2 linked regions of the Sinorhizobium fredii genome follow. The protein of the gene in region 1 binds, or shares a complex with, the protein of each later gene. Links are inferred from orthologs where the notes say so. Each region holds a gene or a part of one and is shown on either strand. Other genes may lie near its edges.

Region 1 (14,978 bases):
GCGGTAGCTCCAGGGGACGTTTTGAAGCGGATTGCAGGCATGCGCCTCTTCCGGGTTCATCAGCACGACTGAACCGGCCGACACGTCGTGCCGGTGGCGGCCGTTGCGGTAGCTGCTGCGGCCGCCGGTGACCGTGCCGATCGAAAAGGTCGGGTGGCTGTGAAGCCCGTAGCAGACGTCGCGCCCGTCGGCGACCTGGCGCCCCTCAAGAAAGGGGAGCGCCGGATCGCGCCAGAAGGAGTGGGCGTCGACGGGGCGGTGAGCCATGCGGGCCTCGCAAAAACTGTTTCGGTCGCCACTGTCATAGGACGGTTTGCCGACCGAAACAAATGCCGCTGGAACGATGAATCGCAGGCCAGGACCGGCAGTGCCGGGACCGAAAGCAACCTCGGCGCGGCCGCCTTACGGCGCTCCGCGCAGATCATGCGCAACGGGAATAATCTGCAAAAACCGCTAATTGCAGGATTTCTTGAATTCGGTACGATTTCAGGATAAAATTACGCCAGCAATTCAAGGCGTTACGGCAACCGTGCAAACGGCCTGCGCTGGGACGTGTGTTGCACGAGAGTGGTGACGCTTTGATCAAGCTTCATACGTGGAGGTTGTCATGCCCAACACTCTCATGGCAGGAAGAAGAAGCCAGGATTGGGCCAATCTGGTCCTGGCAGTCTGCCTGTTCCTCTCTCCCTGGGTCATCGGCTTCGCCTCGGATACGACGGCGACCTGGAACGCCTGGATCGCCGCGATCGTGCTCGGCGCCCTGGCGGTCGCGACCCTTTCGGCCTTCGCCGAGTGGGAGGAATGGGCCAATATGGTGATCGGCCTGTGGTTGATCGTTTCTCCCTGGTTGCTCGGCTTCATGGCGAATGTGAACGCGATGTGGACTCACGTCATCCTCGGCGTGCTCGTCGCGGCAATCGCCGCCTGGGCGGTCTGGGATTATCGTCACCATTCGCACGCCTGAAACGCGACGGCTTCGGTTCAAACCGAAGCCGTCATCGTTTCAATGGAGCGGCGTTCCTGTGAACGCCGATCGCGATGCCTGTCTCCCGCCTTTGGAATGACCTGAAGGCGGGAGCAGTTTTGTGTCACCCGCCGACGGCGAGCCGCCCGTCCTGGACCCATTGCATCTCGGCGACGCCGAGTTCCCGCCGTTCGCGCTCGGTTTCGATCGCCAGATCAAGCACCTTCTGCAGGTCGGCGGCATGGCGGAAGCCGGGCTCGGCCATCTGCCCCGTCCGAACCGCGGCGACGAAACGCTCATAATTGGTCGGCACCGTCCCCGCATCGACCTCGCGCCAGATGGCCTTTTCGACGTCGGCACCGAGGCACGCCCGCAGGCTCGAGCCGTCCGGCGTGTGGATCACCTCCAGCGCACCTCTGTCGCCATGCAGCCTCAGCCGCAGCTCGTTCAAGTGTCCGGTCGCCCAGCGGCTCGCATGGATGACGCCCATGGCGCCGCTGTCGAACTCCACCGTCATCGCGAAACTGTCATTGGCATCGAGGTCATATTCGCCGATGCGGTTGCCGGGTGCCTTGTCGAAGGCCTTCAGTCGGGCGAACACCCGCTCGACCGAAATCCCGGCGCCGTAGCCGGCGAAATCCAGAATGTGGATGCCGACGTCGCCGAGCACGCCGTTCGAGCCGTGCTTGGTCGAGAGCCGCCACAGCCATTTCGATTCGCTTGCCCAGTCGCCCCACGCCTTCGAGACCAGCCAACTCTGCAGGTAGGAGGCTTCCAGATGCCTGACCTCGCCGATCGCGCCGGAAAGCACCAGTTCGCGCGCCTTCTGCAGCGGCGCCACATTGCGGTAGGTGAGGTTGACCATAGCGACGAGACCGGAGCGTTCCGCCGCCGCGGCCATTTCCGCGGCCTTCTCGTAATTCTCCGCCAGCGGTTTCTCGCAAAGCACGTGCTTGCCGGCGGCAATCAGCGCCAGCGTTGTCGGATGGTGCGCCTTATCTGGCGTGACATTCGTCGCGGCGTCGAACTCACCCCTAGCGATCGCCTCCTCCAGCGATGTGAAGGTGTGCTCGATGCCGTGTTGCTCGGCAAAGGCCTTGGCGCGGTTCGGGTCGACATCGACGGCGCCGACCATCTCGACGCCGTCTATCTTGGCGAAGGCGTTTGCATGGCTGTTCGCCATGCCGCCGGTTCCAACGATCAAGAGACGCATAGGCCCCCTCCTCATCTGTAACCGGCTTCGCCGGCGCGGTGCAACTTCGGGCCGCGCTCGACGATTGGCTCCAGCGCCTTTTCCACCGGCACGTTCGGCGCCTCGTGGATCGCCTTGTAGGTGCCTTGCGGGTTGTAGGCCCATTTCACCGAATTGCGCAACACGTGCTGAACCGTCTCATCATGATAGGTCGGGTAGGTCTCGTGACCTGGGCGGAAATAGAAGATACTGCCGGCGCCGCGCCGCCAGGTCAGCCCCGAGCGGAACACCTCGCCGCCGGCGAACCAGGAGATGAACACCGTCTCCAGCGGCTCTGGCACGGAGAACTGCTCGCCATACATCTCCTCGTGCTCGATGACGAAATTGTCGCCGAGGCCTTCGGCAATCGGATGGCGCGGGTTGACCACCCAAACGCGCTCGCGCTCGCCCGCTTCGCGCCATTTCAGCGCGCAGGGCGTGCCCATCAGCCGCTTGAAGACCTTCGAGAAATGACCGGAATGCAGCACGATCAGCCCCATCCCCTCCCAGACCCGCTTGGCGACCCGCTCGACGATCCTGTCGTCGACGGCGCCGTGATCCTTGTGGCCCCACCACAGAAGCACGTCGGCCGATGCCAGCCGCTCTTCGCTCAGCCCGTGCTCCGGCTCCTGCAGCGTCGCCGTCGTCGCCTTGATCGCCGGATCGCTGTTGAGCGCCTTAGCGATCGTGTTGTGCATGCCGTCCGGATAGATTTCCCTGACGACGGCATTCGTCTGCTCATGGATGTTCTCACCCCATACGATGGCGTTGATAGACAAGGTCGTTCTCCTGCTGGTTGGGGCATCCGCCGCGGGTGCCCGCTGTCCGTGAATTGAATCAGTCGACCGAGGTCGGGCTGGGATTTCGCCCTACCGGGTCTAACGTCTGGCTTTTGGAAATGATCCGAAATCGATGCGATCTAAATCAGGCGGCACCTCGCATGATCTGCCGGCCGATCGACCGCCCCGCCGCATCGAAGCGGTGGATCTGTCCGGCCTGCGGCGAGATCGGCAGCGTCTCCCCGGGCTGATGCCGGGACGTGCCGTTCTCGCGGACGATCACCGGTTCGCCGGTGCCGATGTCGAGATAGATATAGCTGTCCGATCCGAGCATTTCGGAGTGGACGACGGTTCCTGTCCATTGCCCGTCCTCGGCGATCTCAAGGTGCTCGGCCCGAATGCCGATCGTCGCAGCCTGGTAGAGCTCGGCAAAGGCGCCCGAGAGGAAGTTCATCTTCGGCGAGCCGATGAAGCCGGCGACAAACACCGAGTTCGGGTTTTCATAAAGCTCGAGCGGCGTGCCGATCTGCTCGACGCGCCCGTCGCGCATCACGCAGATGCGATCGGCGAGCGTCATCGCCTCGACCTGGTCGTGGGTGACATAGATCATCGTCGTCTTGTGCATGCTGCGATGTAGCTTGGCGATCTCGATGCGGGTCGCAACCCGCAGCGCCGCATCGAGATTGGAAAGCGGCTCGTCGAATAGGAAGACCTTCGGATCGCGCACGATCGCCCGACCGATGGCGACGCGCTGCCGCTGGCCGCCCGAGAGCTGACGCGGCAGGCGCTGAAGATAGGGAGTGAGCTGCAGCATCTCCGCCGCCGCCTCGACCCGCTTGCGGCACTGCTCCTTGTCCTTGCCGGCAAGTTGCATACCGAAGGCCATGTTCTCGAAGACCGTCATGTGCGGATAGAGCGCATAGGACTGGAACACCATGGCGATGCCGCGTTTCGACGGGACGAGATGATTGACCACCTTCCCGTCGAAGGCGAGTGTGCCGGAGGTGATCTCCTCCAGACCGGCGATCAATCTTAGCAGAGTCGATTTCCCGCAGCCGGAAGGGCCGACGAAAACCATGAACTCCCCTGCCCTTATGTCCATGCTGACGCCCTTGATCACCTCATAGGCGCCGAAGGCCTTGCGAATGTCGCGCAATTGCAGCTCTGCCATCTCTCTTAACTCCCTAAATCACGCGGGATGCGGGCGGAAAACCGCGCACACTTTTCCTCATCCCGCGCTAGCCTTTGACGCCACCGGCCGTCAGGCCGGAAATGATCCGCCGCTGGAAGATCAGCACCAGCACCACGAGCGGTACCGTGACGATCACCGATGCGGCCATGATGTTGCCCCAGGGGATTTCGAAGTTGCTGCTGCCCGAAAGCAGCGCGATCGCTACCGGCACGGTGCGCTGCACGTCCGACGAAGTAAACGTCAGGGCGAACAGGAATTCGTTCCAGGCGGCGATGAAGGCGAGCAGGCCGGTGGTGACCAAGGCCGGCCACATTAGCGGCATGAACACCCGCGTGATGATCACCCAGGGCGAAGCGCCGTCGACGATCGCCGCCTCCTCGATCTCCACCGGCAGGTCGCGCATGAAGGTGGTCAGCACCCAGACGGTGAAGGGCAGGGTGAAGATCATGTAGGAAAAGATCAGCGCCAGCGGCGTGTTGAAGATGCCGATGCCACGGATGAGCTCGAAGAGACCGGCAAGAACGGCGATCTGCGGGAACATCGACACCGACAGAATGGTCAAGAGCAGCAGCGACCGGCCCCGGAAGCGCACCCGGCCGAGCGCGTAAGCGGCGGTGACCGCGAACAGCAGCGAGATGGCGACGACCAGCGTTGCCACCAGCAGCGAATTCCCGAGATTGCGGATGAAACTGCCGCTCGAGACGACGCTGGTGTAATTCGCCAGCGACAGTTCGCTCGGCCAGTAATCGGCGCGGAACAGGGCGGTGCCGGATTTGAGGCTGGTCAGGATCGCGTAATAGAACGGAAAGACCGCAATCACGATGATCGTGGCGACGAGCAGGTAGAAAGCGGTGCGCTTTGCAAGCGTGGCGGCCATCAGCGCTCCCCTCCATCGAAATTGACGCGCCCGAACCACATGTAGAGGACGGTGATCGAGGCGATGATCAAAAACAGCATCGTCGAGGCGGCCGCCCCATAGGCGAACTTGTCGAAATCGAACAGGTTCTCGCGGGCGAGTACCGACATCGTCTTCGTCTGCGCATTGTTGGGCGTCAGCACGTAGATCAGGTCGAAGATGCGCAGCGCGTCGAGCATGCGGAAGATCACCGCCACCATCAGCGCCGGCCGGATAAGCGGCAATGTTACCCGCCAGAATACCTTGAGCGGATGCACCCCGTCGATCCTCGCCGCCTCGTAGATGTCGACCGGCACCATCTGCAGTCCGGCGAGGATCAAGAGGGCCATGAACGGCGTCGTCTTCCAGACGTCGACGATGAGCACCGCCACCATCGCCGTATCTGGACTTGCGGTCCAGGCGATCTTCTGGCTGATCAGGCCGAGCCCGAGCAATATCTCGTTCAGGATGCCGAACTGGTCGTTGAGCATCCAGGCCCACATCTTGGCCGAGACGATCGTCGGGATCGCCCAGGGAATGAGGATCGCCGCGCGAACGAGGCCGCGGCCGGGGAAATGGGCGTTCAGCACCAGCGCCACGACGAGCCCCAGCGCCGTCTCGATGCTGACCGAGACGACGGTGAATTTCAGCGTGTTCCAGACCGCGTTCCACCAGGCCGGATCGGCGAGCAGGCCCTTGTAGATTGTGCGGCCGCTCTTCAGCGTGATCCAGGAAAGATAGTTCTGCAGGCCGACGAACTCGGCGCCGGAAAGGTTGGTCAGCGACGCATTGGTGAAGCTGAAATAGATGGTCCTGACGAGCGGCCAGCCGGCGACCAGCGCCAAGACCAGGAGCGTCGGCGCCAGGAACACCCAGGCGGAGCGGACCCGCTGGGCCTTCAGGTCCGAATTGATATGTCTCGCATGCGCAAGCGCGGCCGGCGGGTCCGCGACAGTGAGATCGGTCATGGATTGGCTCCCCTTTGCCGTTCGGCTTTCGCCAGAGCATTTTGCAGTCAGGTGAAGTCACCCGACCTCGCACAAACGCGGCAAAAACAGACAGATAGAGCGGCGGCGCGATTTTAGGTGAGCGCATCTCGCTCCAGGTTCTAAGGGGATGGCGGCCGGAGTGGCCGCCATCCCCGGCGACGGCTGCAAGGCGGGGAGAGAGGTACAGAGTTTTACAGTGCCTCCCCGCCCGGGGAGGTTTACCAGCTGTCGCCTTTGAGCTCGGTCAGCTCTACCTCCAAGAGTTCGAGATTTTCGGCGGCAGTTCCGTCGCCGGAGAGCGTGTTGTGAACGGCGCTCCAGAGCTTCGAGGACACCTCGTTATACTTGACCTTGGTCACTGCGGAGGGACGCGGCACGGCGCTCTGGAAGATCGGCTTCCAGTTCGGCATGAAGGGCTGGGCGGCGGCGATTTCCGGATCGTCGTAAAGGGCGGCGATCGTCGGCAGCTGTGACAGCTGGAGCGCCCGCGCCTTCTGCACTTCCTTGGACGAGAGGAACTTGACGAGCTCGATCGCAGCTTGCTGCTCGTCGGAATATTTCGACACCGCGAGGTTCCAGCCGCCAAGCGTCGAGGAGGGCTTTTCGCCATCGGTCGCGGTCGGCAGCGGCATGACGTCGAACTTGCCCTTGACGGCACTGTCATCACCGTTGCCGAGCGCATAGGCATAGGGCCAGTTGCGCATGAAGACGGCATTGCCGGTCTGCCAGACGCCGCGCGACTCTTCCTCCTGATAGGCAAGCACGCCCTCAGGCGAGATCGTGCCGATCCATGCCTTGGCGCGCTCGATGGCCGCGGCCGCCTTCTCGTTGTTGACGGAAATCGTCCCGTCGGGCTCGACGATCTGGCCGCCGCCGGAGGACTTGATCCATTCGAGCGCATTGCAAGTCAGCCCCTCATAGGCGTTGCCCTGGAATACGAAGCCCCAGACGTCCGCCTTTCCGGCGGCACGCTCCTTCTCCTGGATCTCCTTGGCGGTCGACGCCAATTCGTCCCAGGTCTTCGGCGGCGCCTTGCCGTATTGCTCCAGCAGATCCTTGCGGTAGTAGAGCGCCGGCGCGTCGGTGAAAATCGGCAGCGCCACCAGCTTGCCGTTGACGGTCTGCGACTGGATGATCGACGGGAAATGTTCACCGGCGACGTCTTTCGCAGCCTTGGTCAGATCGACGAATTGATCGGCGAGCTGCGGCGCCCAGATGACGTCCGTCTGATAGACGTCGACATCCTTGTTCCCGGCGGCCAGCCACAGCCGGTACTGGCTGAACTGCTCGCTGCTCGATGGCGGCATGGTGACGAGACTGACCTTGTGGCCGGTCTTCTTCTCGAAGGCGTCGAGCTGCTCGCGCATGAAATTCACGTTCTTGCCGGTGGTGTTGGCAGCGAGCGAGAGCTCGGCGGCGGCGGCAAGATCAGCGGCGCCGAGAGCGGCGCAGAAAGTCAAGGTCCTCAGAAGCAGTGTCATGGTCGATGGCTCCTCCAAATCCCCCACCGCTCGAAAGCTCCTCAGAAAATTCGAAAACGGTTTGGCTGGAAAAAACTGTCAGAAGGCCCGATTGTTGTCAATACGCCGCTGCACATTCCGGCATTCGCCAGATGCGAAGGAACTTAACGCCGTTGTTTCAGCGCCTTACGCCGTTTACAACTCCTCTTTGAAAATTCTGCCCCGAAAATTTATCGGTCGTGCAACACGCAAAATTTTAAAACGATTTGGCTAAATGTCACGCCATCGGGTGGGCAAGTACGAGGAGCGCCGATCGGTTGTCCCTGGTGTAAAAGGCGTATATTCCTCATCGAGGCAAAGGGGTTAAGGAATAGATAGGCCGCATGAAGCTCAAGGAGTTCGCCCGCCAACTGGGGCTTTCCCCGACGACGGTCAGCCGCGCGCTCAGCGGCTATCCGGAGGTCAGCGAGAAGACCCGTAAACGCGTCGCGGAAGAGGCCGTGCGGCTCGGCTATCGCCCAAATATCAACGCTGTGCGCCTGGTTACTGGACGCGCCGGGGCGATCGGCGTCGTCATGGGCCGCACAGGGGAATTTCAGTTTGCCGAATTCATGAGCGGTATGGCCGAGAGGCTCGACGGAGAGGACATCGACATTCTCGTCAGCCCGACGGCGGACCGGGGTTTGACCGACGAGATTCCGCTCTTCAGCCGGCTCGTCACCAGCGGCCGGGTTGATGCGGTGATCGTCCATTCGCCGGAGCCGAACGACGAGCGCATCGCCTTTCTTCGTGAGCTCGGCTTTCCTTTCCTGGTGCACGGCCGCTCCGAGACTGACGTGCCGCACGCGTGGCTCGACATCGACAACGAAGGTGCGATCCGGCGGGCGACATCGCATCTCATCGATCTCGGTCACCGGCGCATCGCGATGATCAATGGCCGTGCCGGCCGAACCTTTTCCCTGCACCGCGACAAGGGCTATCGCGACGCCCTCGAGGAGCGGGGCCTTCCCTTCGATCCGCGCCTCGTCGCCCACGGCCATTTCACCGACGAACTCGGCTTCCGCTTCGCCCGGTCCTTTCTCGAGCAATCGCCGCGGCCGACGGCATTCGTCGCCGGCTCGATGATGACGGCACTTGGGATCTACCGCGCCGTGCGTTCCCGCGGGCTGGTCGTCGGACGGGACATATCGGTGATCGCCCATGACGACGTCTTTCCCTATCTGACGGCCGACAACATGGTGCCGTCGCTGTCGGCGACCCGCTCCTCGATCCGCGCGGCTGGGGCACGAGCGGCGGACCTCGTGCTGCAACTCCTCGGCGGGCGGACGGCGGAAGAGATCCATGAGCTCTGGCCCGTCGAACTCATCCTGCGCGAGTCGACCGCTCCGCCGCCGCAGACCGAACCACGCTCCTGACTGCAGCTCGAATGAACGGAGTATTGATGGAAGGGAGAGAAATCGCGATCATCGGCGGTGGGCCGGCCGGCCTGATGGCCGCCGAGGTGCTATCCACGGCCGATTATGCGGTGACGATCTACGAGGCGATGCCGACCGCCGCCCGCAAGTTCCTGCTCGCCGGCAAGTCCGGCCTCAACATCACTCATGGCGAAGACTATCGCCGTTTCGCCACCCGCTTCGGCGCCGCCTCCGATCGCCTGCGCCCGGCCCTCGACGCCTTCACTCCGGACGACGTGCGGGCCTGGGCGGAAGGCCTCGGCACCGAGACCTTCGTCGGCTCCTCCGGCCGCGTCTTTCCGAAGGCGATGAAGGCCTCGCCGCTCTTGCGCGCCTGGCTGCGCCGGCTGGAGGGCCAGGGGGTCACGCTGCTGACCCGCCATCGCTGGCTGGGCTTTGCCGAAGACGGCTATCTCTTCGAGGCGCCGGAAGGGCGCAAGATCGTCCGCTGCGATGCCGCCCTGCTGGCGCTCGGCGGCGCAAGCTGGCCACGGCTCGGCTCGGATGCCGCCTGGGTGCCGTGGCTCAGCGAAAGAGGCGTGGACGTCCGCACCTTCCGCCCCGCCAATTGCGGCTTCGACGTCGCCTGGAGCGCGGCCTTCCGCGAGCGCTTTGCCGGCGAACCGCTGAAATCCGTCGTCGCCTCGTCCGAGGCCGGCGCCCTTCAGGGCGAATTCGTGGTCAGCCGCCACGGCATCGAAGGCAGCCTCGTCTATGCCCATGCCGCAAGCCTGCGCGACCGGCTCGAACGAGATGGTAAGAGTTTACTTACGCTGGATCTGGCGCCGGGCCGGACCGCGGAGCGCCTGACGCGCGACCTCGCTCGGCAGGACGGCAAGGCAAGCTTTTCCAATCGCCTCAGAAAGGCCGCCGGACTCGAAGGTGTCAAGGCGGCGCTCCTGCGCGAACTCATGCCGGAGGCGCCCAAGGCCGACCCGACGTGGCTTGCGGCCGCGATCAAGGCTGTACCCATCCCGCTCCTGCGGCCGCGGCCGATCGCCGAGGCAATTTCCTCGGCGGGCGGCATCGGCCTCGATCAGATCCACGACCACTACATGCTGAAGGCGCTTCCCGGCCTCTTCGCCGCCGGCGAGATGCTCGACTGGGAGGCCCCGACCGGCGGCTATCTGCTGACCGCCTGCCTTGCGACCGGACGCGCCGCAGCCCGCGGCATCGAGAGGTGGCTGGCAGGCGGTTAGTGCATCGGAGGCACCCCCCTCTGCCCTGCCGGGCATCTCCCCCACAAGGGGGGAGATTGGCTGGAAGCGCCGCTCTGCCCCACGCCAGCCTGTCCATGCCGAAAGGCACATCCATGTATTGGATATTTGATGGGGCGGGACATTGCCACTCGCCGATCTCCACCCTTGTGGGGGAGATGCCCAGCAGGGCAGAGGGGGGTATCAAGCGCTCCCGACTGACACCGTTTCCCATCCGATCGAAATCCGCTCCAAGCCCGGCCGGCCCATGATCCGCAAGCCCATCTGACCTTCATTCGTGAATCTCATTCACAGGCATTTCGACCCGCCAGCGCCTTATCGAAGCGGCGCGCCGCCCGCATATTGCACTGCGAAAGACTCATCGCGTCAACGCCCCTCGAGCCTCCCTTCCCTTTCCGAACGGGAGGCGGAAACGGATTTGCCATGCCTTTAGCCATCTTCGCCCTGACGATCGCGGCCTACGCAATCGGCACCACAGAATTCGTCATTGTCGGCCTGCTGCCAACGGTCGCGGCCGACCTCGGCATCACCCTGCCGCTCGCCGGCCTGATCGTCAGCGTCTATGCGCTCGGCGTCACCTTCGGCGCACCGGTCCTCACGGCCCTCACCGGCCGGATCGGGCGCAAGCCGCTGCTTCTCGGCCTGATGGCGCTGTTCATCGCCGGCAACACGGCCGCGGCGCTATCGCCAAACTATGAAATGCTGCTTGCCGCGCGCGTGCTCTCGGCCTTCGCCCACGGCGTCTTCTTCTCCGTCGGCTCGACGATCGCCGCCGATCTCGTGCCGGAAAACCGCCGCGCCTCGGCGATCGCCATGATGTTCATGGGGCTCACCGTGGCGATCGTCACCGGCGTGCCGATCGGCACCCATATCGGCCAGATCTTCGGCTGGCGCACCACCTTCTGGGCGGTCGCGGCGCTCGGCGTTATCGCTTTTATCGGCATCGCAGCGCTGTTGCCGAAGAGGCTCTCCAAGGCCACCCCGGCAAGGCTTGCCGACCAGCTCCGCGTGCTTTCTTCCGGCCGCCTGCTGATCGTCTTCGCCATGACCGCACTCGGCTATGGCGGCACCTTCGTCGCTTTCACCTATCTGGCGCCGATCCTTGAACAGATCACCGGCTTTTCTGCCGAAAGCGTCAGCCTGATCCTAGTGCTCTACGGCATAGCCATTGCCGTCGGCAATCTCGCCGGCGGGCGGATCGCCAATGCCAATCCGGTGAAGGCGCTTGCTGGCCTGTTTCTCCTCCAGGCGCTGGTGCTCTTCACCTTCTCCTTCACGGCGGCTTCGCCAGTGCCGACGCTCGCCACGCTGGCTGCCCTCGGCTTCCTCTCCTTCGCCAATGTCCCGGGGCTGCAGCTCTATGTCGTCCAGCTCGCCAAGGAGCACCGCCCCCGCGCCGTCGACGTCGCCTCGGCACTCAACATCGCCGCCTTCAACCTCGGCATCGCCCTCGGCGCCTGGCTCGGCGGGCGGGTGGTCGATTCCGCCCTTGGGCTCGGCGCAACGCCCTGGGTCGGTGCCGTCCTCGTCTCCTTCGCCTTGCTGCTGACGCTCTGGAGCGGGGCACTGGATCGGCGTTCTACCGCCGCCCTGCAGGGCGCCTGAGCCTTAGCGTCAGAACACCGGTGGGCCGAACGAAACGGCCGGCCCACCGGCAAACTTCCCTCTCCCGCGCCGTTCAGTCGTCGATCCGGAAGCCTACCTTCATCACCACCTGATAATGGGCCACCTCGCCATTGACGATCTGCCCGCGGACCTGGTCCACCTCGAACCAGTCGAGATTCCGCATGGTTTTCGAAGCCCGCGCAATCGCCGTTTCGATGGCTTCGTCGATCGAGTTCGGGGAACTTCCGATCAGTTCGACTTTCTTGTAGACGTGCCCGCTCACCGTATCCTCCTCAAGGGGTTTTCCGATTTGGCATCTTGGCATGGTCGTGCGGAGCGGCATGCGTCGCCGCTACCTTGACGATCATGCCCCCGTTATGTCCTGGCCGCCAGCAAAAGCTCGGAACTTCCGGTCGACCGGCCGGCAAAGCGCATCGACAAGGCGAAAATCAATTCACCCCGGCAGCCGCAAAGGCTATAGCGGTTGCCATTCGATGCCTCCCTGGAGCTCGCCATGGCCGACACTGTCACCGACCGTTTCCTGCGCTACGTCGTCATCGATACCCAGTCGGACCCGAAGTCGCCGACGCAGCCCTCCACCGAAAAACAGAAGAACCTCGGCCGCCTGCTGGTCGAGGAGCTGCTGGCGATCGGGCTTGCCGACGCCCATCTCGACGAGCACGGCTACGTCTACGCGACCATCCCCTCCAATATGGACAAGCCGGTGCCGGTGATCTGCTTTTGCTCGCATATGGATACGGCGCCGGATTTCACCGGCACGAACGTCAAGCCGCAGATCGTCCGCAACTATGGCGGCGGCGATATCCGGCTTCCCGGCGATCCGCAGCAGGTGATCCGCGCCAGAGACAATCCCGCACTTGCCGACCAGATCGGCAACGACATCATCACCACCGACGGCACGACGCTGCTCGGCGCTGACGACAAGGCCGGCCTCGCCGAGATCGTCACGGCCGCCCAGCAGCTCATCGACAATCCGAACATCCGCCACGGAACGATCAAGCTCCTGTTCACGACCGACGAGGAGATCGGCCGCGGCGTCGACAAGGTCAACCTTGAAAAACTCGGTGCCGAGTTCGCCTATACTGTCGACGGCGAGACCGCCGGCCATATCGAGGACGAAACCTTTTCGGCCGACAGCGTCGACATCACCATCCACGGCGTCGCCATCCATCCGGGATTCGCCAAGGGCAAGATGGAAAACGCCATTAAGATCGCGTCGGCTATCGTCGCGGGGCTGCCGAAGGACGTGGCGCCGGAAACGACGGCCGGCCGCGAGGGCTTCGTCCATCCGACCGGGCTCACCGGTTCGATGGAAAGGGCAACCTTGAGCTTCATCGTCCGGGACTTCGAAGAGGCCGGCCTCGCCGCCAAGGAAGCGATGCTCGATCAGCTGGTCCGGCGCGTCCTCGAGGATTATCCCGGCTCCGGCTACAGATTCGAGGTCAAGGAGCAGTATCGCAACATGAAGGCGATCCTCGATCGCCACCCAGAGATCGTCGAGAATGCGCTGGAAGCGATCCGCCGCGCCGGCATGACCCCGGTGCGCGGCAGCATCCGCGGCGGCACCGACGGGTCGCGCCTGTCCTTCATGGGCTTGCCTTCCGCCAACCTCTTCGCCGGCGGCCACGCCTTCCACTCGCCGCTCGAATGGGTGAGCCGCCAGGACATGGAACGGGCGGTGAAGACGATCGTCGAACTGGCGAAGGTCTGGGCAGAGCGGAGCTAGCGCATATTGACGTCAGGTGGAATTGGCGCGCTCAGTTCACAACAGGCGCGGCCGGCTTGCCCCAGCTGGAAATGGGCTGGCCGGCCTTGGTCGTCACCCGCATGTCGTAGAGCGCGAGCGAGGCCTGCAGCTGCCGCATGTCGTTGCAGCGGTTGACGATGCCGCCGATATATTGGACGCAGTCGCTGGCGCTGCCCTGAACCGGACCTGTCGCCCAGTCCTTGACGATGCCGTCGGTGCCGACCAGGAAGTAGGAAAGCCGATTGTTCTGCGAAACCGTGGAGCTGCCAACCAGGCCGGCGAAATTCGTGCCCGTCTGGGTCTCGGCGCCGGGCGCCATATGCCGGTAGATCGTCATGCCGTCCGCAAGCCGCGTTTCACCGATCAGGGGCCCGAAGGTCGCATCCGAGCCGGAAAGCTGCGCCATCGGCGATTGGCCGAGATTGACGACTTCCGCATAAGGCTTGCCCAGTGCAAAGCTGGTGAACGACCGGTTGGCGGCGTTCTCCGCCTTTTCCGCCACCTGAGAACACCCCGCCAAAGCGATGGCGAAACCAATCGAAAGAACTGCCGTGAAGCGCATGCAGACCCCTTGCCGGCAGCCGTACGCTTCCGAAGCCCAAGGCTTGCCGATAGCAGTGCGTCCCGCCGTCTGTCCCTCTAACCCGCCCTCTTCCTAGCAGATTCTCGGGCATTGCGAAGCGGGCCTTTGTTAGCCGGCCCATGCGGTGAAAACCGCCAACTGAGCGGCGAAAGCCCGCTTGTATGCGGGCCGCGCTTCGCCTCGGGCGACATAGGCGGAGAGGTTCGGATATTCCTCAAGTAATTCCGATCCCTTCAACCTGAGCAGCACCGACACCATCAAGAGGTCACCGGCGCTGAACGCGCCGTCGAGCCAGTCGGCATTGCTAAGGTGCCTGGAAAGGTCGCCGAGCCGCTTCCGGATGCTTCCCTCGAGGGCACGCAGGCGCTCTTCGTACCAGGGCTCATCGCGCTCGAGGATCTTGGCGAGGGCACGGTCGAAGATCGGCGGCTCCACCGTGTTGAGCGCGGCAAACATCCAGGTGATCGCGCGCGCCCGGGCGTTCGCATCGTCCGGCAGCAGGCCGGCATGGCCCTCGGCGATATGGAACACGATCGCCCCTGACTCGAACAGGACGAGATCGCCTTCCTCATAGGTCGGAATTTGTCCGAAAGGCTGAAGTGCCCGATGCGCGGGTTCCTTCATCGCCTTAAACGAAAGCAGACGAACCTCGTAAGGCTCACCCACTTCTTCAAGCGCCCAGCGAACGCGCATGTCGCGCGCCAGACCCTGGCCGCGATCGGGCGAGCGTTCAAAGGCGGTAATGGTGATAGCCATTGTTGTTCTCCATAGCTTGTCCGTATTGAAGACGACCGGCCAAACGAGAATCCGACATTGCATGCTCGACATAGTCCTAAATTAG
Region 2 (15,126 bases), 920 kb from region 1 along the record:
GCGGCATGCAAGCCGAATGCCGTATCAGCCTTCAGCGACCGCAACCCCCCAATCGCCAGGCGAAGCGACATGCGGAGCTGCTCGACATTCTCCCCGGGCGACAATTCCGGGTTCTTGTCGAACCATTTCGGCATCATCATCTCGGCCGACCAGCCGGCGCCCGAGCGGCCGCGTTCATCCTCGATCCGCACCCGAACGAAAACCTGCGGCGCGTTCTCGACACGCGCCGCGCCGAAGCGGAAGGGAAAACGGAAGTCGACCGGCCGCTCGAAGACTTCCGCTTCGACGAGCCTGATGCGAGGAACTTCGCTCATGCCCGCCTCAGTCAATGCCGTGAACGGCGAGTACGCGCTTCATGCGCGCGAGCGCCAGTTCCGGATCGGCGAGAGCGCCTGCCCTGTCCGCCAGCCGGAAGAGTTCGGCAAGATGGGCAAGCGAGCGGGCACTCTGCTGACCGCCGATCATCGCGAAGTGATCCTGCAAGCCGTTCAGATAGGCGAGGAACACGACCCCGGTCTTGTAGAAGCGCGTCGGCGCCTTGAAGATATGCCGAGACAGCGGCACGGTCGGCTCGAGCAGCTCGAAGAAGTCGCCGTTCCGGCCGTGGCCGAGAGCCTCCAGCGCGGCCGATGCCACCGGCGCGATCGCGTCGAAGATGCCGAGCAGCGCGTCGGAATGGCCCTGGTCGTCGCCGGCGATCAGTTCGGCATAGTTGAAGTCGTCGCCGGTATACATGCGCGCGCCCTTCGGCAGTTGCCGGCGCATGGCGATCTCCTTCTCCCTGGAAAGCAGCGAGATCTTGATGCCGTCGACCTTTTCCGCATGCGCCTCGATGACCTTGAGGCAGGTCTTCATCGCCTCCATGTGGTCCGCATTGCCCCAATAGCCTTGAAGCGCCGGGTCGAACATCTCGCCGAGCCAATGGATGATCACCGGCTGCTTCACCTGCGAGAGGACCCGGTCATAGACACGGACATAGTCGTCCGGGCTCCTGGCGGCCGCGGCGAGCGCACGGCTAGCCATCAGGATAATCCGCCCGCCTTCGGCTTCGATCGTCTCGATTTGGCTCTCATAGGCCTCGAGGATGTCGTCGATCGTCACCTCCGGGCCGGGCGTCAGATGGTCTGTGCCGGCACCGCAGGCAATAAGCGCACCTGGCCGACCGCGGGCTTCGGCAAGCGCCCGGCGGATGAGCTCGCGGGCCTCCGGCCAGCCAAGCCCCATGCCGCGCTGGGCGGTGTCCATCGCTTCGGCGACCCCGAGGCCGAGGTCCCAAAGCCGGTGGCGGAAGGCGAGCGTCCGCTCCCAATCGATTGCCGGATTGAGCCACGGATCGTTGTCGGCGAGCGGATCGGCGACGACATGTGCCGCCGCGAAGGCTACGCGCGGGAAGGCCGCCGCATCCCGCTTCCTGAGCGGAACCGGCCGGCCGCTGAGCTCGTAGCGGACGAGCCTGCCTTCGAGGGGAAGATCGATGCTCGCCATGGCTCAGAACTCCAGTTCCGGAACATCGAGCCAGCGGCGCTCTTCCCAGGACTTCAGCCCCAGCTCGGCAAGCTGCACGCCCTTGGCGCCGGCCTCGAGGCCGTAGGGCCAGGGCGCATCCTCGGCGACGTGACGCAGGAACATTTCCCATTGCGCCTTGAAGCCATTGTCGAAGATCTGCGTGTCCGGCACCTCGTCCCAGGTCTTGTAAAAATCGATGGTCTGCGGCTGGTCCGGGTTCCAAACCGGCTTCGGCGTGTTGACGCGGTGCTGGGTCCAGCACTTCGTCAGCCCGGCGACGGCCGAGCCATGCGTCCCGTCGACCTGGAAGGTAACGAGATCATCACGGCGGACGCGCACGGCCCAGGAGGAATTGATCTGCGCGATCACGCCGCCCTCGAGCTCGAAGGTGGCATAGGCCGCGTCGTCGGTATCGCAATCATAGGTCCGGCCCTGCTCGTCGACGCGGCGCGGAATATGGGTCGCCCCGAGGCAGGAGACGGCCTTGACCTCGCCGAAGAGATTGTCGAGCACATAACGCCAATGGCAGAGCATATCGAGAATGATGCCGCCGCCATCGTTCTTCCGGTAATTCCAGGAGGGCCGCTGGGCCGGCACGCCCCAGGCTCCCTCGAAAACCCAATAGCCGAACTCACCGCGCACCGAGAGAATCTTGCCGAAGAAGCCCGACTCCTTGAGCAGCGCCAGCTTGCGCAGGCCGGGCAGGAACAGTTTGTCCTGCACCACGCCATGCTTCAGACCAGAGGCCCGCGCCTTGCGGGCCAGTTTTACCGCCACCTTCAGGTCATCGGAGATTGGCTTCTCGCAATAGACATGCTTGCCTGCATCGAGCGCCCTGCTGATCAGTTCGGCGCGCATCAGCGTCGTGCCAGCATCGAAGAAGATCTGGTCGTTCGGATCGGCCAGGGCGTCGTCGAGGTCGGTCGTCCAGCGGGCGATGTTGTGGCGCTTTGCCAGTTGCTCCATCTTGTCGCGGTTGCGCCCGACGATGATCGGATCGATCTCCAGCCGCTCGCCGGATGTGAGCGCGATGCCGCCCTTATCGCGAATGGCCAGTATCGAGCGCACGAGGTGCTGGTTGTAGCCCATCCGGCCCGTGACACCGTGCAGAATTATCCCCAAACGTGGCATGCGGCTTCCCTCCCTGACAGGCCTCGTGGGAGTGGACCAGCCCTCCCAAAGCCAGTAACTAAACAGTTACTTTGTGGCAGAGAAAAATCCCACTTGTCAACATTAAAAACGACAGGACTGCAATTCAGCGGCGAATGGAGGCCAGAGTCACCTGGACGATGTGACGTCTCCAGTCCTCGAGATTGGCCTCCTCCATGAGGTCCCGGCCAAAAATCGTCGACAGCGTGTGCCGGTTGGAGAGATAGAAATAGCCGAGCGCGGCAATCGTCAGATAGACGTTCAACGGATCGGCATCGACGCGGAACAGACCCTTCGCCTTGCCGCGATCGAGCAGGTCGGCGAGCTTGTCGATGAAATGCGAATGCAGTTCCTTGAGTCGCGTCGACTGGCGCAGCCAGCGGGCACCGTGCAGGTTCTCGGTGCCGAGAAGGCTCAAAAACTCCGGGTGCTCCCGGAAGTATTTCCAGGTGAACATGGCAAGCTCCGCCACCCCCTGCTCCGGTGCCAAGTCGCTCAAGTTCAACGATCTTTCGGCCGTACGGATGCCGATATAGGCCTCTTCCAGAACGGCAAGGTAGAGCTGCTCCTTGTCGCCGAAATAGTGATAGAGCATGCGCTTGTTGGTGCCGGCCCGCTCGGCAATCGCATCGACCCGGGCGCCGCCGATGCCGTTCTCGGCGAACTCGACTGTCGCGGCGGCGAGGATCGAGGCGCGCGTGCGCTCCGGGTCGCGACTTCCGGCCCGCTCCGCCCGGCCGCCAACGCCTGCTTTTTTCGCTTTCCCTTCCGCCTGCACCTTGTCCATTCCGCCACCTCCGGCACCTCTTGCCAGCCGTGGCGATCGGTGCGACATTGTAAAAAAATATTACAAGATAATGATACCTTCGCACACAACTGCTTGACAGGCTCATCGCTTGTCCATAGTTTGTAACCAATTAGTTATTTGTTGCAAGAGGACGGCGTAACGAAACCAGGGAACGGAACGTTGTGGAGGCGTTCCTGAGGGAGGAGGAACCAATGACAATGCGCATGACCAGACGCAGCGTGCTCGCCGGAGGGGCGGCACTTCTTTCATATTCCATGCTGGCATCGAGTGCGCTTTCTCAGGAAGCGCGGCTGAGAATGCTGTGGTGGGGCTCGCAGGCCCGCGCCGACCGCACCAACAAGGTCAACCAGCTCTTTCAGGAACAGAACTCGGGCGTCGCCATTAACGGCGAGTTCCTCGGCTGGAGCGACTACTGGCCCCGGCTTGCGACCCAGGTCGCCGGCCGCAACGCGCCGGATATCATCCAGATGGACTATCGCTACATCGTCGAGTATGCCCGGCGCGGCGCGCTGGCGCCCCTCAACGATTATCTCGGCTCGGTGCTGAAAGTCGAGGATTTCGACAAGGTGCAGATCGAGGGCGGCAGCGTCGACGGCAAGCTCTACGGCATCAGCCTCGGCGCCAATTCGGCGGCGATGATGGTCAACACCGTCGCCTTCGAGGAAGCCGGCATCGATCTACCGACGCCGGCGACCACCTGGGACGATCTGGCAAGGATCGGCGCCGAGATCACCAAGGCCGGCAAGCGCAAGGGCTTCTACGGTATCGCCGACGGCAGCGGCGTTGAACCGCTCCTGGAAAACTGGCTGCGCCAGCGTGGGAAGGCGCTCTTCACGGCCGACGGCAAGATCGCCTATGACGCGAACGATGCCGCCGACTGGTTCGCCATGTGGGCGGCCATGCGCGAAGCCAAGGCCTGCGTGCCGCCGGATATCCAGGCGCTCGATCAGTATACCCCTGAGACGAGTCCGCTGTCGCTCGGCAAGGCTGCCGCCTCCTATGCCCATTCCAACCAGTTCGTCACCTATCAGGGCATCAACAAGGACAAGCTGGCGCTCAGCAACTTTCCCTTGATCGGCAACGATGCCAAAGGCGGCCACTACCGCAAGCCGTCGATGTTCTTCTCGGTCTCGGCCCAGACGAAGGACCCGGAGCTCGGCGCGAAGTATGTCAATTTCTTCGTCACCGACCCCAAGGCCGCCGAAATCCTCGGCGTCGAGCGTGGCGTACCGGAGTCGGCGGGCGTGCGTGAGAAGCTCGCGCCGACACTCGACGAGTTGGGACGCGCCATGCTCGACTACGTCTCCGGCCTCGGCGCACTTGCCGGCGACCTGCCACCGCCTCCGCCCAGCGGCGCCGGCGAGGCCGAGTTCGCCTTGCGTACCGTCGCCGAACAGGTGGGCTTCGGCCAGCTCGATGTGAAGCAGGGCGGCGAGACGCTGGTGAACGAGGTCACGCAGATCCTGTCGCGAGGGTAAGGGCTATGGCTGCCGTGCAGGATTCCGCCGTAGCCGTCGGTGCGGGCGCCAGGGGGCGCCCCGCCGGACAGGGCCGCTTCGCCGCCATCTGGACAAGACATGGTGCCGGCTACATGTTCCTGTTGCCGTGGCTCGTCGGCTTCTTCGGGCTGACGCTCGGGCCTGCCGTCGCCTCGCTCTATCTCTCCTTCACCAGTTTCGACCTGATCCGCTCTCCGGAGTGGGTCGGGACGGCCAATTACGTCCGCATCGCCACGGCCGATCCGAAGTTTGCGGCCTCGCTGAAGGTGACGTTCCTCTATGTGGTCTTGTCGGTCCCCTTCAAGCTGGCCTTCGCGCTTTTGGTCGCCATCCTTCTCGATCGCGGCGTCAAGGGCCTCACGGTCTATCGCGCCATCTTCTACCTGCCGTCGCTGCTCGGCGGCAGCGTGGCGATCGCCGTGCTCTGGCGGCAGCTCTTTGCCGGCGACGGCCTGATCAATAGTCTGCTCGCCCAGTTCGGCATCGAGGGCCCGAGCTGGATCTCGCATCCGGACTATTCGATCTGGACGCTCGTCGTCTTGAGCGTCTGGCAGTTCGGCTCGCCGATGATCATCTTCCTCGCCGGGCTGCGGCAGATCCCGACCGACATGTACGAGGCGGCAAGCCTCGACGGAGCGTCAAAGTTCCGGCAGTTCTACAAGATCACCCTGCCGCTGCTCACCCCGGTCATCTTCTTCAACGCGGTCGTGCAGACGATCGAGGCCTTCAAGGCCTTCACCCCCGCCTTCATCATCTCCGGCGGCACCGGCGGGCCGATCAACTCGACGCTGTTCTACACGCTCTATCTCTATCAGGAGGCCTTCGGGAACTTCCGCATGGGCTATGCCTCGGCGCTCGCCTGGATCCTCGTGCTGATCATCGGACTGTTCACGGCCTTCTCGTTCCTGACCTCTCGTTACTGGGTGCACTACGATGACTGACGCGACCATGAGCTCGATCACCGCACCCCCCCCGCCGACGGCCAATCGCCGCAGCCCCCTCGGTTCTGTTCTCATCCATGCCGGACTGATCGCCGCCTCCTTCGCCATGCTCTATCCGCTCTTGTGGATGGTCTCGGCATCGGTCCGGCCGGAGGACGAGATCTTCTCCTCGACGACGCTCTGGCCCTCGTCGGTGGATTTTGCCTCCTATGTCCGCGGCTGGTTCGGGCTCGACGTCAGCTTCGGACGGTTCACCTGGAATTCCGTGGTGATCGCAGTTCTGACGGTGATGGGCAATGTCATCGCCTGCTCGCTTGCGGCCTACGCCTTCGCGCGGCTGCGCTTTGCCGGCCGCAATTTCTGGTTCGCGATGATGCTCGGGACGATGATGATCCCCTATCACGTCACCCTCATCCCGCAATATGTGCTGTTCCTAGACCTCGGCTGGGTCAACACCATCCTGCCGCTGGTCGTGCCGAAGTTCCTGGCGAGCGACGCCTTCTTCATCTTCCTGATGGTGCAGTTCTTCCGCGGCATTCCGCGCGAGCTCGACGAGGCGGCGATGATGGACGGCTGCGGGCCGTGGCGCATCTACTGGAAGATCATGCTGCCGCTGTCGCTTCCCGTACTGGCGACGGCCGCGATCTTCTCCTTCATCTGGACCTGGGACGATTTCTTCGGGCCGCTGATCTATCTGAACGACATGAACACCTACACCATCCAGCTGGGCTTAAGAACCTTCGTCGATTCGAGCAGCACCTCCGACTGGGGCGGCCTCTTCGCCATGTCGACGCTGTCGCTGGTGCCTGTGTTCTTCTTCTTCCTGTTCTTCCAGCGCCTGCTGATCGAAGGCATCGCCACCACCGGCATGAAACGCTGACCGACGGAGTTCAAAGACCATCATGATCGAATTGCGTTTCGCCGCCTTCGGCCTCAACCACAATCATATCTACGGCCAGGTGAATTGCCTGCTGCGCGCCGGCGCCCGCCTCGTCGGCTTCCACGAGCCGGACGATGCGCTGGCGGCGGAATTTGCCGGCGTCTACAAGGATGCGCCGCGCATCGCGACGCTCCCCCAAATCCTCGAGGATGAAAGCATCGGCCTCATCACCACGGCGGCGGTCTCCGCCGAGCGGGCGGAACTGGCGATCCGCGCCATGCAGCACGGTAAGGACGTGCTGACCGACAAGCCGGGGATGACGAGCCTCGAGCAGCTCGCCAAGGTGCGCCGGGTCCAGGCGGAGACCGGACGGATCTACTCGATCCTCTATTCGGAGCATTTCGAAAGCCCGGCGACGGTCAAGGCCGGCGAGCTGGTCGCCGCCGGCGCCATCGGCGATGTCGTGCACCTCGTCGGCCTCGGACCGCACCGGCTGCGGCGCGATACGCGCCCGGACTGGTTCTTCCGCCGCTCAGAATATGGCGGCATCCTCACCGACATCGCCTCGCATCAGTGCGAGCAGTTCCTGTTCTTCACCGGCGCCGACGACGCGGCCATCCTTTCGGCGAGCGTCGACAACCGAAGCGTCCCCGACGAGCCCGAGCTGCAGGATACCGGCAACATTCATCTTTCGACCGCCGAGGCCACCGGCATGATCCATGTGAACTGGCTGACCCCGGACGGCATGCCGACTTGGGGCGACGGCCGGCTCTTCATCGTCGGCACGACCGGAACGATCGAGGTGCGCAAGACTGTCGACCTCGCCGGTCGCGAAGGCGGCAACCACCTCTTCCTCGCAGGTCGCTATGGTGTGGAGCACATCGACTGCTCGGCAGTCGAGCTTCCCTTCGGCCGCCAGCTGCTCGACGACATCCGCGACCGAACCGAAACCGCCATGCCGCAGCAACGCTGCTTCAAGGCCATGGAACTTGCGCTTCGCGCCCAGGCGATCGCCGAACAGAACCGGGAAAAGAACTGACATGAGCGTAAAGACAGTCGCCATCATCGGCTGCGGCATCGGCCGGTTGCACATGATCGAGGGTTACCTGCCGCATCCGGACAAGTTCCGCGTCCAGGCGATCTGCGATCTCAACGAAGAGCGCCTCAACGAATTCGGCAACGAATTCGGCATCGAGAGCCGCACCACCTCCTTCGAGGACGTGCTTGCCGATGAGACGATCGACATCGTCGACATCTGCACGCCGCCCGGCATCCATCTCGAGCAGGTGATCGCGGCGCTTGCCGCCGGCAAGCACGTCATCTGCGAGAAACCGCTGACCGGCTCGCTCGCCGGCGTCGACAAGATCATCGAAGCGGAAAAACGCGCCCGGGGCGTGCTGATGCCAATCTTCCAGTATCGCTATGGCGACGGCATCGAGAAGGCAAAGCGTATCATCGAGGCCGGGATTGCCGGCAAGCCCTATGTAGGTTCGGTCGAGACGTACTGGCTGCGCAAGCCTGAATATTATTCCGTCCCCTGGCGCGGCAAATGGGCGACCGAGCTCGGCGGCGTGCTGGTCACCCATGCGCTGCATTTGCATGACATGCTGCTGCATCTCCTCGGTCCGGTCTCCAAGGTGTTCGGCCGAGTCGCGACCCGCGTCAACGACATCGAGGTCGAGGATTGCGCCTCGGCGAGCCTGCTGATGCAGAACGGCGCCTTCGTGTCGCTGTCCTGCACGCTCGGGTCGCAGGAGCAGATCAGCCGGCTCAGGCTGCATTTCGAGAATGTCACCTTCGAGAGCAGCCATGAACCCTATACGCCGGGCAAGGATCCCTGGAAGATCATCGCGGCCAATGAGGCGGTCCAATCTCAGATAGACGAGGTGATCGGCAATTGGCAGCCGGTGTCGCCGCGCTTCACCACCCAGATGGCGCATTTCCACGCCCATTTGAACGGAGCGGCCCCGCTGCCGGTGACGACGAAGGATGCTCGGCGGGCGCTGGAACTGGTGACGGCGATCTACCAGTCGGCGGATACCGGGCGTGAGATTTCACTGCCGATCGGCCCGGACAGCCCGAAATACGCCGATTGGCGCGCCAATACGCGATAGGCGCAGGGGAGGAATTGGAAATGGCAACCAGCGTCGTTCTTCAGAAGGTCGAGAAACGCTATGGCGCGCTCGACGTGATCCACGGCATCGACCTCACCATCGATCCCGGCGAATTCGCCGTTTTCGTCGGTCCGTCCGGCTGTGGCAAGTCCACCTTGCTTCGGATGATCGCCGGGCTCGAGGAGATTTCCGGCGGCACGCTGATGCTCGACAACGACCGGATGAACGAGGTGGCGCCGGCCAAGCGCGGCATCGCCATGGTGTTCCAGTCCTATGCGCTCTACCCGCATATGTCGGTCTACAAGAATCTTGCCTTCGGCCTCGAAACGGCGGGCTACAGGAAGGCCGACATCGAGCCGAAGGTGCGCCGGGCCGCCGAGATCCTGCAGATCGAGAAGCTCCTCGACCGCAAGCCGAAGGCGCTATCGGGCGGCCAGCGCCAGCGCGTCGCCATCGGCCGGGCGATCGTGCGGGAACCGCGCATCTTCCTGTTCGACGAGCCGCTTTCCAACCTCGATGCGGAACTGCGCGTCCAGATGCGCGTCGAGATCTCCCGGCTCCACCGCGATCTCGGCAACACGATGATCTACGTGACCCACGACCAGGTGGAAGCGATGACCATGGCCGACAAGATCGTCGTCCTGAATTCCGGCCGCATCGAGCAGGTCGGCGCGCCGCTCGATCTCTACAACAACCCGGTCAACCGCTTCGTTGCCGGCTTCATCGGCAGCCCGAAAATGAATTTCCTCAAGGCGCGGATCGGCGGCGTCAGCGAAAACGAAACGGCAATCGAAGTCTGCGGCGGCACGATCCGCCTGCCGCGCCGCCTCAACGGCGCAACAGAAGGGCAGGAAGTCACTTTCGGCATCCGCCCCGAGCATCTCTCGGCCCGCGACAGCGGCATCGCGCTTGCGGCCGTCAATGTCGAGCTTGTCGAGAATCTCGGCGGCGAGACCATGCTCTACGGCATCACTCCCGACAGCCAGCAGCTGACCATCGCGCTCGAAGGTCAGCAAAAGGTGGAGCGCGGCGCCAATCTTTCGGTCTATTTCGATCCCGCCCGCTGTCACGTCTTCGGCCTGGACGGCAGGGCGATGTAGGCGACAACCAGGCAACTCGCGATCGGCTCTTCGCTGGGCACCTTAAGAAGGCGCTAATTCAAGGTAGCCGATCGCACCGGGCTGCGCTAGAATCGCCCCCCGAGCAGATCATCGGTGGCAACTCGATGAAACAGAGACTAGCCGCAATCCTGGCGGCCGATATGGCAGGCTATAGTCGGCTGATGGAAGCCGATGAAGCAGGAACGATCGCCCGCCTCAGGACGCACCGTATAGAATTGATCGACCCCGCCATCGCCAAGAACGAAGGCCGGATCATCAAAACGACGGGAGATGGCATGCTGGTCGAATTCCAGAGCGTGACCGACGCGGTGAAATGCGCCGTGGAAATCCAGCAGCGGATGAAGCGGCGCAATTCGGACGTGCCCCAGGATCGCCGGATCGAATTCAGGATCGGCATCAATCTCGGTGATATCATCTTCGACGACGACGACATCTTCGGCGATGGCGTGAACATCGCCGCCCGTATCGAACAGCTCGCCGATGTGGGTGGCATCTGCGTCACCGCTGCGGTGGCAACGCAGATTGCCGACCGCCTCGAAGTCTCTCTCGATGACCTGGGCGAGAAGACGCTGAAGAACATCACTCGTCCCGTGCATCTCTTTCGGATCGGCATCGAGGGCTCCGTCCTGCCGGCCCCGCCGGAAGAGAAGGATACGAAGCGAGCGGTCTCAAAGCCCGCGATCGTCGTGCTGCCCTTCGACAATATGAGCGGCGACCCCGAACAGGAGTTTTTCGCGGACGGTCTGACGGAGGACATCATCACCGAGCTGTCGCGCCGCCACGAGCTTTTCGTCATCTCCCGCAACTCGAGCTTCGTCTACAAGAACCAGCCTGTGAACGCGCGGGAGGTGGCCGAGAAGCTTGGAGCGCAATATCTGGTGGAAGGCAGCGTCCGCAAGATCGGCGACAGGGTGCGCGTGACGGTCCAGCTCATCGACGCGATCAACGATGCCCATGTCTGGGCCGACAAATACGACCGAAGACTGGACGACATATTCGCCATCCAGGATGAGGTGACGGCGGCAATAGCCGCGACGCTGCCCGGGCGTGTCGAGGCGGCCCAGCGAGATCAACTCGCCCGCACGAAGCCGGCGAACATGGCTGCCTATGAATGCGCGCTTACGGCCAAGGTGCTGCATCACCGCGGCACGATTGCGGATAATGAGCAGGCCCGAGCCCTGATAGACAGGGCACTCGAGCTCGACCCCGGCTATGCGCATGCCCATGCCTGGCGGGCCTGCATTCTCGGACAGGCCTGGGTTTACGGCTGGTGCGAGGACAAGGACGCGACCTGGACCGAAATCGTGGCCGAACTCGAACGCGCGCTGGCGCTTGACGACAACGACGCCGACGTGCACCGCATCCTCGCGGCGGTGAACGTCAACAACAACGCGTTGACGGCGGCCCGCTATCACCAGGAGCGCGCCCTTTCGCTCAACCCCAACTACGATCTGGTGGTGGTCCAGCAGGGCGAACTCTTGACCTGGCTCGGCCGACCGGAAGAAGGGGTCGAGTGGATCCGCAAGGCAATGCGGCTCAATCCCCATCATCCGGAACGGTTCTGGAGCCACCTCGGAAAGGCGTTTTTCGCGGCCCGGCAATATGGCGAAGCAATCGAGGCATTCATGCACCTTTCGGCAATGGACCACGTGCAGCACGCTTTCGTTGCCGCCTGCTACGGCTGGCTCGGCGACGACATTGCCGCGTCTGCGCATATGAAAAAGGTCCAGGCGCTCGCCCCCGACTTTGGCCTCGAATCCTTCCTCGCCACCTTGCACTACGCTCAGGAAGCCGACACGCAGCACATTCGCGAAGGGCTTGTCAAAGCGGGCGCGAACGATGGCCTGCCGACAGCGAACGACATCGCGGCGCAATAGAGCCCCGTCGAAGCCTGTCTCGAAGACCACGAAAACGTGGGTGTGGCGCGCCACTCCCACCGTTCATTTGGCCTGCCCCCTGCCGCGTCTTCGGCCTGGACGCAGCGATGGAGGCCCGCACTCACGCGGCGAATCAGGACACCATCAACGGATCTTGGCGGACGGCCTCGATCAGGAAGTCGAGGACGGTCCTGACGCGCAGCGGCATGTTGCGGCGCGATGGATAGACGACATTGATCGGCAGGCGAGTCGGTGGGAACTCCGGCATCACATTCACCAACCTGCCCGCCTCGATGTCCGGGCAAGCGAGGATATGGGAAAGCACCGCAAGGCCGCTGCCGGCCAGCGTCGCGCGATGGACGGCCACTGCATTGTTGGCGATCAACCGAGGTGCAATCCGTACGGCAATCTCGTCCGCCCCGTTGGAAAACGACCAGGTACGACCGTCGCCGGCCCGGCGGTAGCAGATGCATTCATGGGCGGTGAGATCGCCTGGCGATTGCGGTCCCGTTTGGCCTTCCAGGTAGGTGGGCGCTGCGACGAGGAAGGCAGTCGTCCAGCCGATCCGGCGGCACACCAGGCTGCTGTCCGTGACCGGCCCCAGGCGCACCTCGAGATCAATCCCTTCCCCGACCAGATCCGACGGCTCCTCTCGGAAGATCATTTCGACGGCGAGCCCGGGATGGCCGGCAATAAGGCTCGCGAGGCGGTCGCTCACATAAAGCCCGAGCGGCGCGGGTAGTGTGAGCCGTACCTTGCCAGAAGCCATCGTTCCATCGGCACCGGTGGTGTCGCCGAGCGCGTCCACCGCCTCGACCACCTTGAGCGCCATCGGAATGATCTGCTCGCCTTCGGCCGTCAGGGCGACTGCGCTTGTCGTGCGGTGCAGAAGGCGGGTGTTCAAATGCGCTTCCAGTGCCGATACCTGCCGGGAGACGGCCGGCTGCGTCAGATTAAGGTCGACCGCGGCTGCGGAAAACGAGCCAGTCTCGGCGACCCGGAGGAAGGTTCGCAGTGCGGATACGATGTCCATCCTCGTCCCCATACTTTCCCGCATAAGCCTTATGTCGGCAGCTTAGGGGGCGAGGGCTTTACTGTCCAGATATTACGGATATTCTCTATCCATAAGGATATCAGGTATCCTTGATTGAGGAGAGAACAATGACCCAGCGCCTGAACTACGCCCAGCAATCGCCGGAGCTTTTCAAGAAGCTTTCGGAACTCAGCATAACCCTGAAAGACAGCGTCATCGATCAGACGATCCGAGATCTCGTCAATATCCGCGCATCGCAGATCAACGGCTGCGGATTTTGCCTCGACATGCATGTGAAGGAAGCTAAAATTCACGGCGAAAGCGAGTTGCGTCTTTACCACATTGCAATCTGGCGCGAGTCGAACCTTTTCATCCCCCGCGAGCGCGCCGCACTTGCCTGGACCGAAGCCGTAACGAGGCTGCCCGAAGGCGGCATCCCCGACGAACTCTATGAGCGGGTGCGCGGCCAGCTTTCAGAGAAGGAAATCTCGGACCTGACGTTCTCGATCATGGTCATCAATGCATGGAATCGCGCCAGCATCTCCTTCAAGAACGTGCCCGGTTCCGCCGACAAGCTCTACGGTCTCGACAAGGCCGGCCTGAACTAACTCTGTGCCCTTCGCTGACCCGTCTAGCAACGCGGCGCGAATGCTGCCGCAACGGAGGTGTTTTTATGAAAATCGTCATCATAGGGGGAACCGGCCTCATCGGTTCGAAGACAGTCGAGCGCCTGCGCAAGCAGGGTCATGAGGTGATCGCCGCCTCTCCAAACACGGGCGTCAACACCATCACCGGCGAAGGACTTGCCGAAGCGCTTGCGGGCACCGACGTGGTGATCGACCTCGCAAACTCGCCGTCTTTCGAAGACGAGGCGGTGATGGAGTTCTTCGAGACGTCTAGCCGCAATCTGCTTGCGGCGGAAAAAGCGGCCGGGGTCAAGCACCACATCGCGCTTTCGGTTGTCGGTACGGAACGCCTGCAGGAGAGCGGCTATTTCCGCGCCAAGCTTGCTCAGGAACGGCTGATCAAGGGTTCAGGCGTTCCCTACACGATCGTTCACTCGACTCAGTTCATGGAGTTCCTCGGCGGTATCGCCCAGTCCGGCACCGTCGGCGACACGGTGCATCTGTCGCCAGCCTATGTGCAACCGATCGCCTCCGACGACGTCGCCGATGCCATGGCGGACGTTGCCCTTGCTCGGCCGGTCAACGGCACGATTGAGATTGCCGGCCCCGAGCGGTCGCGGCTGAGCGACCTCGTCGGTCGCTATCTCAAGGCAAGTGGCGACGCCCGTAAGGTCACGCCGGATCCCGAGGCACGCTACTTCGGAGCCCGGCTGGAGGACGGCTCGCTCGTTTCCGACAACAATCCGCGTCTTGGCCGGATCAATTTCGAACATTGGTTCGCAACCTCGGCACGGAAATGACCGGATGCCGGCGCGCAGTGCCCCCCCCGGGCGCACTGTCCAACCCATGCAGGAGCTTTGAGATGATGAAGTCGATCGTCGCCGCCGTGACAGCCACGGCAGTGATTTCCGGGTCTGCCGCGGCCCATGACACTCCCGCCGGCAAGGCCAACAAGGTTACGCTCGTCTATGAGCATCAACTGCCGAACGTTCCGGGCAAGAGCATCAGGGGCGTTCTGGTCGAATATGGTCCCGGCGGGTTTTCCGAAGCCCACACCCATCCGAGCTCCGCCTTCATCTACGCAACGGTTCTCGAAGGATCCATCCGCAGCCAGGTGAATGGCGGACCGGCCAAGGTCTACCAGGCAGGTGAGAGTTTTTCTGAGATGCCCGGCGACCGTCACGACGTGAGCGCAAACGGCAGCGAGACGAAGCCGGCCAAACTGCTGGCGGTCTTCGTCGTCGATACCGCTCAGAAGGAGTTGACCTTCCCGATCGAGAAATGACTTGAAGTGGGGCCGCATGCGGCGCATCCGGCCCGCTTTTGATCCGGACATCCTTGCAAGTGAGCCCGCCATGTTCGCCGATCCTCTTTCTCTGCCGTTCCTGCTGATCAATCTGCTTGGGATTGCCGGCATTGTCGTGTGGCATCTGCAGGGGCGCGGGCGTCCGACCGCGCGGTTGATCGTCCAGATTCTGTTTTTCACCGCCATGACCGCCACACTCGGCTTCAGCGGGATCCAGCCGCACCGGGTGGACGAGGCACATCTGAACGGGCTCGCTGCATTCCTGG

The links.
Region 2: the proteins of NXT3_RS31475 (region 1) and NXT3_RS27380 are in contact, whole or in part, in a solved structure (PDB 3PUV), measured with the Escherichia coli proteins. The link is inferred for Sinorhizobium fredii from one-to-one orthologs.

What each region holds. Positions count from the first base shown.
Region 1 is NZ_CP024310.1:1,678,144-1,693,121, forward strand. The notes cover bases 5,401-8,233. They hold NXT3_RS31475 (ABC transporter substrate-binding protein), read right to left. Parts: upstream 7,532-8,233; coding sequence 6,269-7,531; downstream 5,401-6,268. Other genes in these bases: NXT3_RS31470 (carbohydrate ABC transporter permease), read right to left, coding at 5,401-6,029; NXT3_RS31480 (substrate-binding domain-containing protein), read left to right, coding at 7,894-8,233. Also shown: NXT3_RS31435 (helix-turn-helix transcriptional regulator), read right to left, coding at 1-267; NXT3_RS31445 (SPW repeat protein), read left to right, coding at 608-964; NXT3_RS31450 (Gfo/Idh/MocA family protein), read right to left, coding at 1,089-2,177; NXT3_RS31455 (ThuA domain-containing protein), read right to left, coding at 2,189-2,974; NXT3_RS31460 (ABC transporter ATP-binding protein), read right to left, coding at 3,120-4,145; NXT3_RS31465 (carbohydrate ABC transporter permease), read right to left, coding at 4,213-5,043; more of NXT3_RS31470, read right to left, coding at 5,043-5,400; more of NXT3_RS31480, read left to right, coding at 8,234-8,925; NXT3_RS31485 (TIGR03862 family flavoprotein), read left to right, coding at 8,952-10,163; NXT3_RS31490 (MFS transporter), read left to right, coding at 10,605-11,786; NXT3_RS31495 (dodecin), read right to left, coding at 11,860-12,069; pepT (peptidase T), read left to right, coding at 12,301-13,533; NXT3_RS31505 (hypothetical protein), read right to left, coding at 13,565-14,116; NXT3_RS31510 (glutathione S-transferase family protein), read right to left, coding at 14,246-14,893. UniProt on the Escherichia coli protein: Part of the ABC transporter complex MalEFGK involved in maltose/maltodextrin import. Binds maltose and higher maltodextrins such as maltotriose.
Region 2 is NZ_CP024310.1:760,069-775,194, reverse strand. Bases 4,859-7,839 are described here. They hold NXT3_RS27380 (carbohydrate ABC transporter permease), read left to right. Parts: upstream 4,859-5,895; coding sequence 5,896-6,783; downstream 6,784-7,839. Other genes in these bases: NXT3_RS27370 (Gfo/Idh/MocA family protein), read left to right, coding at 7,824-7,839; NXT3_RS27375 (Gfo/Idh/MocA family protein), read left to right, coding at 6,806-7,822; NXT3_RS27385 (carbohydrate ABC transporter permease), read left to right, coding at 4,947-5,903; NXT3_RS27390 (ABC transporter substrate-binding protein), read left to right, coding at 4,859-4,941. Outside these bases: NXT3_RS27410 (enolase C-terminal domain-like protein), read right to left, coding at 1-314; NXT3_RS27405 (dihydrodipicolinate synthase family protein), read right to left, coding at 322-1,485; NXT3_RS27400 (Gfo/Idh/MocA family protein), read right to left, coding at 1,489-2,637; NXT3_RS27395 (TetR/AcrR family transcriptional regulator), read right to left, coding at 2,762-3,442; more of NXT3_RS27390, read left to right, coding at 3,655-4,858; more of NXT3_RS27370, read left to right, coding at 7,840-8,897; NXT3_RS27365 (ABC transporter ATP-binding protein), read left to right, coding at 8,918-9,997; NXT3_RS27360 (adenylate/guanylate cyclase domain-containing protein), read left to right, coding at 10,123-11,895; NXT3_RS27355 (LysR family transcriptional regulator), read right to left, coding at 12,029-12,928; NXT3_RS27350 (carboxymuconolactone decarboxylase family protein), read left to right, coding at 13,057-13,536; NXT3_RS27345 (SDR family oxidoreductase), read left to right, coding at 13,602-14,354; NXT3_RS27340 (cupin domain-containing protein), read left to right, coding at 14,417-14,839; NXT3_RS27335 (mechanosensitive ion channel family protein), read left to right, coding at 14,910-15,126. UniProt on the Escherichia coli protein: Part of the ABC transporter complex MalEFGK involved in maltose/maltodextrin import. Probably responsible for the translocation of the substrate across the membrane.